DNA from 2 places in the Cryobacterium sp. TMT3-29-2 genome. Region 2 is predicted to be linked to the other one. Evidence: riboswitches for the same ligand, from Rfam matches in the RefSeq annotation. Region 2 holds a riboswitch; the other holds the start of a gene.
The links. Region 2 has a riboswitch for cyclic di-GMP ahead of E3O67_RS13555 (alpha/beta fold hydrolase). Riboswitches for the same ligand answer to the same signal wherever they lie in the genome.

Region 1: linked by a shared signal. The riboswitch ahead of E3O67_RS02415 (methyl-accepting chemotaxis protein) and the one ahead of E3O67_RS13555 (alpha/beta fold hydrolase) in region 2 are both predicted to bind cyclic di-GMP.

Annotation. Positions count from the first base shown of each region.
Region 1 covers NZ_SOGK01000017.1:7,578-14,970, reverse strand. The annotation lists gene E3O67_RS02430 (hypothetical protein) at 1-1,463, shown strand, start outside; gene E3O67_RS02425 (cupin domain-containing protein) at 1,584-1,967, shown strand; gene E3O67_RS02420 (phosphohydrolase) at 2,054-2,491, opposite strand; cyclic di-GMP riboswitch class I at 2,760-2,833, shown strand; gene E3O67_RS02415 (methyl-accepting chemotaxis protein) at 3,211-5,061, shown strand; gene E3O67_RS02410 (chemotaxis protein CheW) at 5,058-5,507, shown strand; gene E3O67_RS02405 (response regulator) at 5,504-7,393, shown strand, end outside.
Region 2 covers NZ_SOGK01000117.1:26,963-34,355, reverse strand. The annotation lists gene E3O67_RS13560 (diguanylate cyclase domain-containing protein) at 1-1,143, opposite strand, end outside; gene E3O67_RS13555 (alpha/beta fold hydrolase) at 1,140-1,940, opposite strand; cyclic di-GMP riboswitch class I at 2,012-2,086, opposite strand; gene E3O67_RS13550 (carbonic anhydrase) at 2,347-3,144, shown strand; gene E3O67_RS13545 (nucleotide pyrophosphohydrolase) at 3,326-3,646, shown strand; gene E3O67_RS13540 (DUF2075 domain-containing protein) at 3,633-5,414, shown strand; gene E3O67_RS13535 (DUF1524 domain-containing protein) at 5,536-6,852, shown strand; gene E3O67_RS13530 (serine hydrolase) at 6,949-7,393, opposite strand, start outside.

The DNA of each region.
Region 1 (7,393 bases), on a different contig from region 2:
CCGTCTGGCAGGAGCTGACCTACCCGCCGGTTCCCCTCGACTGGACCCTGAAGCCCGGCCAGCGCATTCAGGGTGCGCTCGACGCGCCCACCCATCGCCTCAATGTCGAGATCAAGCCGCCCTCCGTGGCCGCGATCGCGAGGCGCTACCCGCACGGCAGCATCACCCTCGCTTTGGTGCAGAAGGTCAGCGCGCGGCGGGCGGTTCTGGCCCTGCACCCGCACTTGGCCCTCACGATCACCCGGGCTGACATCTCCGCAAACCCGCTCGACCAGGTCGACGCCCTCCTCTCCGAGGGCGACGTCGTGGCGGCGCGGGTCATCCACCTGCCCAGCGGTGCCCTGCACCTGTGCCTGAGCGACGTCGACGACGACGAAACGGTGCTGCCGCCGCTCTGCGCCGTGCGGAACGGTCCGCCCTGGCTGCAGGAGAACCGTCCATTGCTGCCTCTGGTCGAGGAGGACGAAGGCGCCGCCGCGGTCGTCGAACTCGACGGCCAACCCGCGCTCGTGGGAGCCTCCGCATCGACGGGCCATCGGGTGGTGGTCGACCTCGTCGCGGCCGGCCCTGCTGCCGGTGCTGCCGGGCTCTTCGGTTCGGCGGGCGCTGCCGGTGCCTCCGCCCTGATCACCGCCGGACCGACATCGGACCGCCTGCACCCGCGCCCGTCGCCCGGGCCCGGGCGCGTGCACGCCCTGCGCCCGGCCACGACGGGGGCCATCCCGTTCCGGGTCACGCCGACTCCGGCTCCCGCGCCGCATTCGGCGCTGCAGTCCACCCAACTGTCCCTCGCCGAGGCGAAGTCACGCATCGTGCGGCTGGAGACCCAGCTGGTTGAGGCCGGCGCCACCGATTCCGACATCGCCAAGCTCCGTGAGCAGGCCCGCTCCGCCCAGATGCAGTTGCGGGACACCCTCGTCGAACTCGCCACCCTGCGCCACACGGTAGCGGAGCTGCGCGACGACCAGCGCGCCCAACGACGGATGCTGCGCGAATCCCGCCGCACCGCCCCCGCCCATGCCGCGGTCAGTGAGTACGAGTCGCGGCGAGGCGCCTGGGAGGAACCGTCCGGCTGGGTGCGGCACGAGATCCTCCTGGCCTGGGTCGACCGGGTTCCGGAATCGGACCGCGAGGAGTGGAAGTTGCCGCAGAGTTACGTGCTGGGGGAGCGGTTCGCCGAATCTCTCACCGGGCTCGACGACGGCCAGCTGGCCAAGGCGTTCAAGGCATCCGTGGATGTGCTGACCGGCCGGGTGAAGACCCTCCAGGGCAGGCACCTGCACGCACTGCGCCAGGGCGCCGGGCCGGCCGACCCACACCTGCTGCGCTGGGACGGCGCGCGCTGCATGCGCGTCTCGATCGAGCAAAACACTCCTGCCGCGCGCCGCATGCACTTCTGGCAGCTCCCGGATGGCGGCATCGAGCTGGGCCGCATCGTCACCCACGACGACATGGAGGCCTAGACCGCTTTCGCCCTCACCTCTTCGGGGCTACCCTGATCTGCGCACAGACCGTTGACGCTCGGAGAGTCGCGTCGTCTGGGCCCCTGTCGATCGGCCCTCCAGAGGCACGAAGGAGTACCCATGTCTGCCACAGAACACGAGTTGCGGGTCAAGTCTCTCGACTCACCCGACGAACGCCGCACGCCGCAGAAGACCAACCTCGATCTCAATCGACTGGGGCAATACACGATCGGACGCCTGACGATGCAGCCCGGCTGGACCTGGGCGGACTGCATCAGGCCCATCGTCCAGACGGATTCCTGCCAGCTGCTGCACGTGGGCTTTTGCGTCTCCGGCACGCTGGAGACGGTGCTGGACGACGGCACTGCGGCCACCATCTCGGCCGGAGACTCATACACGATCCCGCCGGGCCACAACGCCCGTGTCGTGGGTGACGAGCCGTTCGTCGGCATCGAGTTCGCCAGCGCCGAGGCCTTCGCGGTTCCCATAACCTACTCGTCCTGACCCTCACCCGGCCGCGAGCCGACAACTTTGGGGGCACGGATGCCGCCACACCCCAAAGCTGTCGCCTCACCGCCGTCCAGGCGGCCTCAGCTGAGCGCGGCCAGCGCCGCCCCGTACTTCGCCGCGAGCCGCACCTGCATGCTGGCGTCCAGCTGCTCCACGCGCCAGGGCTCCAGGTTGTCGGCGATGTCCGCCCGCTTCACGGCGAGAGCGATCGGGTTGGCGCGGATGCCGGCGTAGTAATCGGCGTCGCTGACGGCATCCGTTCTGGTGAGCACCGTGACAGCCTCGACCACGCCGCCGGGAATGCCGGCCTCGAGCAGGTCGTGGCGGGTGATGCTCGAGTCTTCGAGCACGTCGTGCAGCCAGGCGGTGGCCTGCTCGAGCGGGTCGTTGAGGCGCTCGGAAACGCGACGGGGATGGTCGATGTACGCTGCGCCGAGCTTGTCGACCTGGCCTTCATGTGCGGCTATGGCGATTGCTTGTGCGGTGGCGACATAGGCATCGTCGGTGGTGATTGTCATGGAGACCCCCTTGGCAGTACGAACGGAACAGTGCGAGCGGCTGACCCACGTCTGCAACGTTAGCCCGGGCCCAGGTTTGGTGCTAGAAGCCGTTTTCGGAGAAATCGCGCCGCGGAAGGCATCATCTTTCGCGCTGGTGGCCGTGCCCCTCGATTTGGGGGGATTCTCGGAGGCGATTATTCTCGCCGGGGCGGTTGTGCGCCGAATCGGACTGATAAGTTTTTCTCAGGTGACCTACTGGTCGCTGGAGAGACGGTCACTTTCACGTCAATCGCAAGGGCACACTCGTCGTGAGGCGGGGTCGCAAAGGCACGGAACCCTCGGGTTAGCCGGCCTACCGAATGAGAAGGAACCGCCCCAGATGAACTTCACCTCCCTCGAGGCCGACACGAGATGCGGCCGTCCAGGCCTGGCTCTGTCCCCTCGTGGCGCGGTGGACAAAACCTCCGTCACGTCGTCCCCTTGGGTAGGCGCGCGACTGTAACGGTGGAAGCCGGGCAAGATTAGGGATCTTGTCCTGATATGGCATTGCGATCGGGAATCGATTCGGGTTCGGTTCTCGATCGCATGCTTGTTTCACACCTCTGAACGGCCAGCGCGCAGGTGCCCGGCCCACAGCTTTTAGAACGTCGGATTCACGCGGAAACACCGCCCTCAACGACTGCATCGACGCAGGCACGGAATTGCACAGCCGCAGAATTAAGGACCGGTAAGAGAACATGGCAACGCACGCGAGGCGCCGCTGGCGTTCCCTTCCCCGCCGCTTCGGCGTGCAGATGGTCTCGGCCATGCTGCTGGTTTCGGTGCCGCTCATGATCGTGCTCGCGGTGCTCCTGACGACCGAGTCATCGGCGAGCCTGTCCACGGCCGCCGAACGCAAGGGCGTCACCCTCGCGCGCGCGGCCGCGCTGCGCCTCGAGGACTGGGTGGCCGAGCGCCACAGCGACCTGAAACTGATCGCCCAAACCGTCACCGAGTTCGACACCCCGGCCACCACGGCCCGGCTGGCGGCCATTGACAAACCGTTCGGCGGCTACACCCTGGTTCAGATAGTGGATCCCTCGGGCACCGTTCTGTCGACCAGTCGCCCCGACGGCGCCCTCGCCACGGTCGGCGAAGACTGGTTCGCCACCGCGCTCGCCGGCGACCGGGTGCTCACCTCCATGCTGCGCAGGGGCGACCGCATCGAGTGGGTTCTAGCCCAGCCGGTGCTCGGCAACAACGGAACCGTGCTGGCCGTCGTCGTTGCCAACCTCGACCCGGGCATGCTGCCCGGCCTGCTCGACCCTGACCTCGGGTCAACGGAGGGCGTGGTCGTCGTGGATGCCGACCAGCGGCTGATCTACGACGCGAGCCTGTCAGCGGCAACCGATGACGCGGCTCTGCTGGCCGGCGGGGTGCTGAGCACCGTCGTGGACAACGCCGCCATCCGACTGGCCTCGAAAAGTGGTGAACCCGGCTCCGCCCGCTACACCAACCAGGAGGGCGTCGACCTGATCGGCGGTTTTGACACCGTCTACGGCCTCGATTGGGTGCTCATCGTACGGGAACGCGCGAGTAGCGTGCTGGCCCCCGTCGAAGCCCAGCGCGAGCGGGCCATCCTCCTGGTCGCGGTCGGCGCCGCACTCGCCGTCGCCGTGTCGATCGGGCTCGCCTGGCGCACCACCCGTTCCGTCAACCGGCTGACCGCGGTGGCCCGGAGGGTCGAGCGGGGTGACCTCACGGCTCGCGCCACCCCCACCGGGTCCGTGGAACTGCGCATGCTGGCGGAATCCTTCAACGCCATGCTCACCAATTCCCAGCAGCTCATCGCCCAACTCGGCTCGGCCGGGGTCGACGTGAATGCTGCGGCCACGCAATTGTCGGCATCCTCTGACGAGTTGGCGGCGATCACCACCCAGCAGAGTGCCGCGGTCACCCAGGCAACCGCAACCACCGAGGAACTCGCCCGCTCGTCGGTCGCCATCGCGGACACCGTCGACGCCGTCGCCCGCCAGACCACGGAAACCCGGCATAACCTCCAGCGGGCCGAAGGCGATTTCATCCGGTCGAGCGAACGCACCCTCGCCCTCGCCGGCCGGGTCAACGACATCGACATTCTGCTGGTGCTGATCAATGACATCGCCGACCAGACGAACCTGCTGGCCCTCAACGCCGCCATCGAAGCGGCCCGCGCCGGCGAACACGGCCGCGGATTCGCGGTGGTCGCCGACGAGGTGCGCCGCCTGGCCGAACGTTCGAAGACCTCTGCGGGCGACATCGCCGTGATCGTCACGGCCGTGCAGCGGGAAACCAACGCCACCGTGATGGCCATGGAAAAGGGTGCCAAACAGATGCAGCAGGGACTGCAACTGCTCGAAGCGGTGACGGATGCCAACGGCCAGGTCAGCCTGACCACCCAGCAGCAGCGCAGTGCCACCGCCCAGGTCGTCGAGACCATGGAACAGCTCACGGATGCCAGCCGCCAGGTTTCGATCACGGCGCAGCAGATCGCGGACTCCGCCGGTGACCTTGCCGACCTTGCCCACAATCTCGAGTCCACCGCAGGAGCCGGCAGCAGCAGCCGATGACATCCGTGCACGCCGTGCTCCTCCCGGTCGGACCGGATCTCTTCGCCGTTCCGATCGATCGGGTCCGGGAAGTCGTGGCGGCCCCGCCGCTGACCCGGCTGGTCACCGCACCCAGGCTCGTGCTCGGCCTGTTCAACCTGCGCGGCCAGATCGTGCCGCTGCTCGACACGGCGGCCCTGCTCGGCCTGCCGGTGATCGATGCGGTCGCCTTCGCCGTTGTGCTGCAGACCCGGCACGGTCTGCTCGGCCTGGCCGTGACGGGATTCCCCCGGCGGGCCATGCTCGACGGGTTGATTGGTCCGTCGGAACTCGTCGGCACCGCCGGAACCTTCCGGGTGGGGGAACGGGTGGCTGTGCTCCTCGACCCCGACACCCTGCTCGCCGCCGAACGGTTCGGGCGCGCCCCGAGCAGTGAGATCGTCGCCCCGAGCCGCGTGGACGCATGAGCGTGCTCGGCCTGGACCAGATCCGGGAGCTGTTCTCCCAGGAAGCGGAGGTGCGCCTCGCGCACCTCGACCGGCTGCTGCTGCAACTCGAACAGACCCGCAACGACGAAACCCTGATTCGCTCCATCTTCCGGGAACTGCACACGCTGAAGGGGTCCTCGGCCATGGCCGGCCTCGACCAGGTGAGCGCCATCGCGCACGGGCTCGAGGAGATCGTCGAGGGCCTTCGTGCGGGAACCCAGGTGGTCACGCCGGTGATCATCGACACTCTGCTCGCCGGAGCCGACCGGCTCGGCCAGGCGATCGCGGGCCTGCCGGTCGCGGGCCTGCCGGTCGCGGCGGAGCCCGAGTCGCTGCCCGATCCGCCGGCCGGCAGTGAGCTGGTGCAGCTCGAGGTCCTCCTGCCGTCCGCCGCCGACGTTCCGCCCGTCGCCCCCGGGGCGGCCGCCGCCGAGGCTGCCGGAGCCCGCGATGTGGGCGGTGTCGTCATGGTGCCGATGGAACGGCTCGATGAGCTGGTGCGCTTGATCGGCGAGTCGGCATCCGCTCACCTGCGCGTCGGCCGGATGCTGACCGAGAAATTCGGCGTCGACCCGACCCTGAACACCGAGTTCAACGACCTGTCCCGCACCCTCAACGAACTGCAGGATCGGGCCCTGCGCACACGCATGGTTCCGCTGTCCACCATCACCGACAAGCTTCAGCGGGCGGTGCGGGACCTGTCGCGTGCGCAGGGGAAGACCATCCACTGGGAGGTGCGCGGCGCCGACACCGAACTCGACCGCGGTGTGCTGGTGCAACTCTCCGACTCACTGCTGCACCTGGTGCGTAACGCCGTCGACCACGGCATCGAGGCCGACGCGGTGCGGGCGGAGGCCGGCGAACCGGTGGGCGGAACCATCCGTCTGCACGCGATGCAGCTGGGCTCTGAGGTGATAATCGCCGTCACCGACGACGGTGACGGTATCGATACCCTGCGCGTGCGGGAGCAGGCCGAACGCCAGGGGATCGACACGACGGGGCTCAGTGAGGACGACCTCCTGCACCTGGTGTTCCACCCGGGGCTGTCGACCACCACGTTCGTTACGGACGTCTCGGGTCGCGGGGTCGGCCTCGATATCGTGCGCGCCAACGTGGAGGCGGCGCACGGCCGGGTCGAGGTGCGCTCCAAACTGGGGCTCGGCACCGAGTTCCGGATCATCGTGCCGATCACCCTCGCCGTGATGCGCTGCTTGCTCGTGGAGGCGGGCGGTCAGCGGTTCGCGTTGCCTTTTCACCGCGTAGTGCTTTCCAGACGTTTCGACCCGGCAACCCAGTCCAGCGTCGAGGGGCGCACCGTGATCTTCGTCGAGGACCAGCCGGTGCCGGTCTCCATCCTCGCCGACACCGTCGGCCTGCCTGCCACACAGCCGGGAACGCAGGCGGAAACGCCGGCTGGAACACAGGCGGGAACACGGCCCGGGACCGGCCCGATCGTGGTGCTCGCCGACACCGCCAGGCGCCACGGATTCCAGGTGGATCGCCTGGTCGGCCAGCGTGACGTGGTGGTCAAAGGCCTGAACGGACTGCTGGCGCACTTTCCCGCGGTCGCGGGCGCGAGTGTCGAACCCGACGGCTCCATTCTGATCGTGCTCGACCCGCCCGGCCTCATCCAACGCGCCCGGCAGGCGGGCCGCGGCCCGAGCGCGCGGAAACCGGATGCCGCGGCCGCCGGCACCGGCGCCCAGCGCATCCTGGTCGTCGACGACGCCCTGACCATCCGGGAACTGCAGCGCAGCATCCTCGAACGAGCCGGTTTCCAGGTCAGGGTCGCGGTCGATGGCACGGATGCCCTGGCGCGCCTGGCCGAGGAACCCAGCGACCTGATCCTCACGGACATTGAAATG
Region 2 (7,393 bases):
GAGGTCACCATGACGCACGACCGATGACAGCCTGGATCCAATCTCGCTCAGCACGCTGTCGCCGGTGGCATGTCCCAGTTCATCGTTGATGAGTTTGAAACCGTCGAGATCGATCAGGAGAAGTGCGATCGAACGGCGGTTGAGTCGCGAGAGGGTCACCGCGTCGCTGAGGCGTTTGTGAATGAGGCGACGGGAGGCAAGGCCCGTGAGCTGGTCGATGAGCGTTAGTTGTTCCAGTTGTTGGTGGAGATGGATGCGTGTGAGTACCTGGGCGGACTGACGTGCGAGCGCTTCGTATAGCCCGATGTCGTCTGCTTCGAAGCTTCGTGACCGTGTGAAGGTACTGACCAGGACACCGAGCGGCGCTGCTTCATCCGACAACGGTACAGACACGAGTGTCTCCACCTGGGCGCTTCGCATCACTTCGGCGAGCCCTGATGACTCGGCCACAAGATCAGCGCGCGAAAGAATCCTCGTGCCCTCCATGCGGGCCAGTTCCCCGGCCGGCCCGTCGCCGGACAGATCGAGCAGTCCCAGAGCGGGATTCCCCGCTGTCAGGTCCAACTTCCCCTCAGCGTTCAGGAGGTACATCGAGACGTGAGACGCAGCGAACGCTTCACGGGTGATTTTTGTCAACTGATTTGACAGCGCGCTGTCGGTAGTGGCTTCGGACAACACTCTCGATGCGTTCTGTAGAACCCTTATCCGAGTTTCCGAAGCCTCCGCCTTGCGTTGGGCTGCGAGGAGCTCGCGCTCGTACATCTGACGCTCACTAGCATCGAAGACGGCCGTCCGGATGGTGACGGGTTCTCCATTTCCAGCGGTGGTCACGGTGCTGTTGATCATCATCGGCAGCGCGGTGCCGTTCGCGTGCCGGAACGACACCGCCACCTCTTTCACTTCACCTCGAAGGTGAAGCACCGAGAGATATCGTGTCTCGAACATCAACTGGCTGCCAGGTCGGAGGAACGAGACGAACGCATGACCGACGAGCTCCGCGTGCTGATACCCCGTCCACTTCAGCAGAGTCTTGTTTACTCGGATGATGATGCCGTCGATCGTTGTGGAGAGGTGCCCGCACGGCGCGTACTCATAGAGGTCCTCGAATAAGCTCTCGACCGCACGTTCGCCGCCGTCACTCATTTCAGGTAGGCAAGGATGGCATCCGCTAGAGCGTCGGGTGCCGACAGATTAGGGATGTGGCCGCTGGCAGCGAGAGTGACCAAGGAGCTCCCTGCTATCTGCTGGTGAACGTAGCGCGCCACGCCGGCGGGGGCGACGATGTCGGCGGAGCATTCAAGGATCAGAGTCGGCGTGGAGACCAGGGAGAGGTCCTCCCGATTGTCGGAAAGGAACGTGACACGAGCGAAATGGCGGGCGATCGTCGGGTCGGTGCTGCAGAAGTTCTCCGTCAGCTCATTTCCCAACTCCGGTCGGTCCGAGTTGCCCATCATCAGTGGTGCCATGTTCGACGACCAGCCGAAATAGTTCGAATCGAGATCATCCAACATTGAGTTGATGTCCTCGATCTCGAATCCGCCCTCATAGCCCGGCGCATTGATGTATCGAGGGGACGGGGTGACCAGTACGAGAGCGCCGAAGCGGGACGGGTCACGGTTCGCGGCGAGCACGCCGATCATTCCGCTAACAGAGTGGCCGACGTACACCACGTCGGTCACGTCCAGCTCATCAAGGATCTCGAGCAGGTCGTCCGCGTACCCGAGCAACGAGTCATACTTCCAAAAGCTGTAGGCAGACGCATCGGAACTTCCTGCTCCAACGTGGTCGAACACAATGACCTTGTAGTCCGCGAGGAAGGCCGGCGTCACAAATCGCCATGCGCTTTGATTGCACCCGAAGCCGTGTGCGAACACGATTGCACGGCCGTCCGGGTTGCCACTCACCGTCACATTGTTGCGCCGCGAGACCGCCGAGAGCACGTCACTGGCAGCAGTCGTCGGCTCGGTGGAGGGTGGCCCAGCTTCGATAAGCATGCGTGCGGCCTTCGCTGTTCGGTAGCCCGGCTGACAGCGTGTGTCCCGTGGCTTTGCGTCCCCGGCTCGCGCCGAGTTTGCCTGCATGATGAGCAAACGCCCATACTCCGCCTGACTCTATCAGGGGACCCAATCACACTGACCGCCAAGGGGTTCGACACCAGATGTGTCGATTCCGGGCGCTGCTCAGGTGCGGGGATTTCATGCCACGTTCGCTCGCGCTGCGGGAGAACGTCGATGACCGCAGGCCGGGTGTAGCAAGAGGATAATTCGGGAAGGCGGCTCTGTCACACGGGTTGTCACGCCACATGTTCGGTGTGGCGTTTATCTCTGCCGTTTTCTAGGAGTACCCATGTCCGCACGACCCTGGCTCATCACCGCAGCTCTCACGGTGGCCGCCATCACCCTTGTCGGCTGCGCCCAGCCCGCGACGGAGGCGAGCGTGCCACCGGCGGCGGAGCCGGTGCACTGGTCGTACGACGGCGCGAGCGGCCCGGCATCGTGGGCGGAGCTGGACCCCGGCTTCGTGGCCTGCGGCGTGGGCACCGCCCAGTCCCCGATCGACCTGCCCACGACTGTGCCCGCACCGAGCTCGGTCATCCAGCTGAGCGCGGAAGACGCGGAGGCCGATGTGTTCGACACCGGGCACGCGGTGGAATTCGAGGCCGACGGCGAGGGCGAGACGCTGACTTTTGCCGGGGTCGAGTACAGCCTGCAGCAGCTGCACGCTCACGTGCCGTCGGAGCACACCGTGAACGGACAGCCGGCGGCGGCCGAGCTGCACCTGGTGCATGCGGATTCGGCAGGCAAACTGCTGGTGCTGGGCATCCTCGTGACCGAGGGGCCGGAATCCGATGCCCTGGCGCCGTTCATCGACGCGGCCACGCATCTGGCTGACGACGAGGACGTGACAATGGATATCGCGGCCGTGCTGCCGCGGCCACTGGAGAACTACGAGTACTCGGGCAGCCTGACCACACCGCCGTGCACCGAGGACGTGCAGTGGGTCGTGATGAGCACGCCGATCTCGATGTCGGCGGAGCAGATCGGCATTCTCGAGGGCGCACATAGTCATAACGCCCGGCCGACGCAGCCGCTGGGGGGCCGGGATGTGGTTGGCGGATCCGCGGAGCTCGGGGTCGAGGGGTAGCGGTCGGGTCGCGCCGGGCCGGCGCGCCGGGGTTTCCGGACCCGTCCCAATGTGCCGGGGCCCCGAACTCACAAGATGCGTTTGTGGGCAAGATACAGTTTGCCAGCGGCATGGCTGCGCGCCGACAGGCTTGGCGGCCGACGACAAAATCGGGAGGAACGCACACTGCTAGGTTTGCGTCATGGACGAAATTTCAGTCCGCGACGAAATCGCAGCCTTCGTCGCCGAGCGTGATTGGGCGCAGTTCCACAGCCCCGAGAACCTGGCGAAGAGCATCGCCATCGAAGCCGGTGAACTACTCGAGTGCTATCAGTGGAACGCGGATGCCGACGCCGCCCGGGTCCACGATGAGCTTGCGGACGTGCTCACCTATTGCATCCTGCTGGCCGACCGCCTCGGAGTCGATCCGAACCAGATCGTTCTCGACAAACTGGCGAAAACCCGCGAGAAGTATCCAGTCGACAAAGCCCGGGGGCGCAGCGTCAAATATGACGCACTTTGAGATCGAGCGGCTCGACTTCACGAAAGAAGCGATCCGGGCCTGGGCGCCGCGCGACCACCGCAACACGAACTGGCCGGTCGTGTACGTTCTGGATGATGCCAAAGCCGGCGGCAAGCCCGCGGTCCGGGGTGGGCTGAACGACGTCTACGTGGGTGAGTCTCGTAATGCGGCGGGCCGCATGCGCCAACACTTCGAGTCGTCCGAGAAGCAGCACCTGAGCACGGTCCGGGTCATCGTTGACGCCACGTTCAACAAATCGGTCTGCCTCGACTTGGAGTCTTACCTGATTCGGATGCTCGCAGGCGACGGTTTCTACCGCGTGCTGAACCGCAACGACGGAATCACCGAGGCGGACTACTACGACCGCGGTCGGTACCGCGAGACCTTCCGTGAGGTGTTCGACGAACTCCGGCGAGACGGAGTCTTCACCCGGAGCATTCCGGAGATCGAAAACAGCGACCTCTTCAAGCTGTCACCATTCAAGGCGTTGTCACAGGACCAGGCCGTCGCCGTAGACGGCATTCTCGAGGGGCTCTTCGAAGATCTGGAGGCCGGCACCGACAGCACGATCGTCGTGCAGGGTGACCCGGGCACCGGTAAGACCGTGGTCGCCATCTACCTGCTCAAGCTGCTCGTCGACATTGCTGCTTCGGCGCCCGGCGACGAGGTGGACAGCGATTCGCTGTTCTCCGAGTTCTTCGTGCCGGGCTATCGGGAATTGCTCACCGACATTCGGATCGGCCTGGTGGTGCCGCAGCAGTCCCTCCGCGAGTCGATCAAGAAGGTGTTTCGCAAGACGCCCGGGCTGCGGCCGGACATGGTCATGACCGCGTTCGAGGTTGGTTTCGCCGATGAAGACTTCGACCTGCTCATTGTTGACGAATCCCATCGGCTGAATCAACGAGCCAATCAACCCTCTGGTGTCCAAAACAGGAACTTCAGCCTCATCACCCAGGAGCTCTTCGGGAGCGACGACAAGACCAAGACTCAGCTGGATTGGATCACGGCGAAGAGCAGACATCAGATCTTCCTGCTGGACGCGGCGCAGAGCGTGCGCCCGGCCGACGTGCCGGCAGAACTGCTGAACAGCCTCGTTCTCGACGCGCGCCTCACGAAACGTCACTATCCGCTGATGTCACAAATGCGAGTTCAGGCGGGTTCGGACTATGTCGGCTACGTCAGGCGCATCCTCGACGCGACGACCGCGATCAGCAGGCTGCAAGCCGTGGGTCCCGAGGTTTTCGAGGGCTACGACTTTCGGCTGTTCGACAGCCTTGTGGAGATGCGCGCGGAGATCCGTCGCAGGGATGCCGAGGTCGGCCTCTCACGCTTGCTCGCCGGCTACGCGTGGGCCTGGAAGACCAAGACCGACAAGACCGCGTTTGACATTGAGGTCGGCGACTGTCAGTTGCGCTGGAACAGCACGCAGACCGACTGGATTGCCTCACCGAAGTCCGTGGACGAAGTGGGCTCGATCCATACCGTGCAGGGGTATGACCTCAATTACGCCGGCGTGATCATCGGCCCGGACCTTCGCTACGACGCCAGGGTGAGCAAGCTGGTCATCGATCGGGGCTCGTACTTCGACAAGAAGGGCAAGGAGAACAATCCTGTGCTTGGCAAGATCTACACGGACGACGATCTCCTGCGCTTTATCACCAACATCTACGCGGTTCTACTGACGCGCGGCATTCGGGGGACCTATGTGTACGTTTGCGATCCGGAGCTTCGCGCCTATCTGCGGAAATTCATTCCGAGCACTGTTTAACTGGAACTTGCTGGTTCCCCGTTCTGGGGTGTTCGCCTGGTGATCGGCCAATCCCTGCCTCCAGTACGTTTCAAATAGGCGTGTCTGCACTCTCGTCGAGCGCTTTGAAATGGGGGATCAGATGATGAAACTTGGAAAGAAGAAACCGGAACCGGCGAAGACCCTTATCGACGGCCCATCGACCGCCGAAAAGAAGGGCGCCAAGCTGAATCTCAGTACCTGGATCCTCGGCGGGTTGGTCGCTTTCTTCGCTCTGATGTACGCCATCCTCGGTGGATTCCCCGCAATTCTCGTCATCCTGGGAATGGCTGCCCTCGTGACGGGTGTGTACGCGATCTCTGGTCGCCGACCGTGGGCATCCGTATCAGCCCGCAAGACAACTGCGATCGCGGTGGCTGCCAGCCTGATCCTCTTCATCTCAGGTGGGGTCGCTGCTGCGGCGCCCGGCGCAGTTGATACTGCTGTTGCCGAGCAGCCCACGGCTAGCGCGATACCGAGTGCGACCCCAAGCCCAACCCCTACCCCGACCAGATCACCGGGAACGGAATTCTCCGAAGAAGCACCGGTTGACCCCTCGACCGTCTCCGCTCCGACTGAGGTCGCATCAGTCGTCACCGCTGACACCAGCTCTACCGACACCACGGCGCTTGCGCTTCTGGCAACCATCCCCGTCAAAGGCAAGGCAGCGAAGACCGGCTACGAGCGCACCGGCATGTTCGGCTCCGCCTGGATCGACGTGGACCGCAACGGATGCGACACCCGTAACGACATCCTCGCTCGAGACTTGAGCCCTACGACCAAGTCGGGGACCTGTCGAGTGATGACCGGTTACCTCGTCTCGCCGTACACCGCCACGCCAATCGCCTTCGTTCGGGGTCAGGACACGTCAGCGTTGGTCCAGATCGATCATGTAGTCGCTCTCTCGAATGCGTGGCAGACGGGCGCTCAGCAGCTCACTCAGGCTCAACGCGTTTCTTTGGCGAACGATCCCATGAATCTCCTCGCCGTCGATGGTCGCTCCAACGCGCAAAAGGGCGATGGCGATACCGCCACCTGGTTGCCGTCGAACAAAGCAATCCGCTGTGGCTACGTCGCACGTCAGGTGTCCGTCAAAGCAACGTATGGTCTGTGGGTCACTCAGGCTGAGCACGACGCTATGACCAGCATCCTCGGCCCCTGCAGTGGTGAGATGGCACTGACCTCCTCGTTCACGCCGGCACCAGCTCCGGTTGTTATTGCCCCACCGGCACCGGCACCGGCTCCGGCTCCTGCACCCGCTCCGGCTCCTGCTCCTGCACCTGCACCTGCACCTGTCGGGGTCACCTACGCGAACTGCGACGCTGTGCGCGCTGCGGGAGCGGCACCGCTGTACGCGGGAGAACCGGGTTACGCACCCAAACTCGACCGCGACGGTGACGGCATCGGCTGCGATACCTGATGAATCACTGACTTCTGTCGAAACGGCTCTGGTGACTGAATTCGCGCCTTGGGCTGGAGCCGATCTGAAGAAGCCAGAGGGCGGGGCACGTCCGTGTTAGCGGCTGACCACATGAGTGTGCGGCAGGTCCCCGAACGCGACGTTCTGCTCAATGTCCAGGGTCAGCGCGTCATCCGCAAACTCGAGCGTGTACGTGCGCGAGAAGGGCGTTCCCACGTCGTGCGCCCGCACGACCAGAGTGCCGGGGGAGACCCACGCGCCGCTCGCCAGCACCCGGGCATCTGCGGACGCCAACCACTCGCCGTACCCGAAGGCCAGCGGCGTGCTCACACCGCCACGGATGATCGTGAGCAGCCCGGGCTCGAGAGTCGCCGCGGTCACCTCCGGATCGTCGAAGTCGAAGCGGATGCCGGCCGCCCGCGCCGCCGTCGGTGACGTGACGTCGCCGGTGACGGTCGGCATGGCGAGGGACGCCAGCGTTCCGCCCAGACCGGACTGCGTCTCGGGGAGTGGCTGGTCGGAGAACGCGGGCAACAGGTGC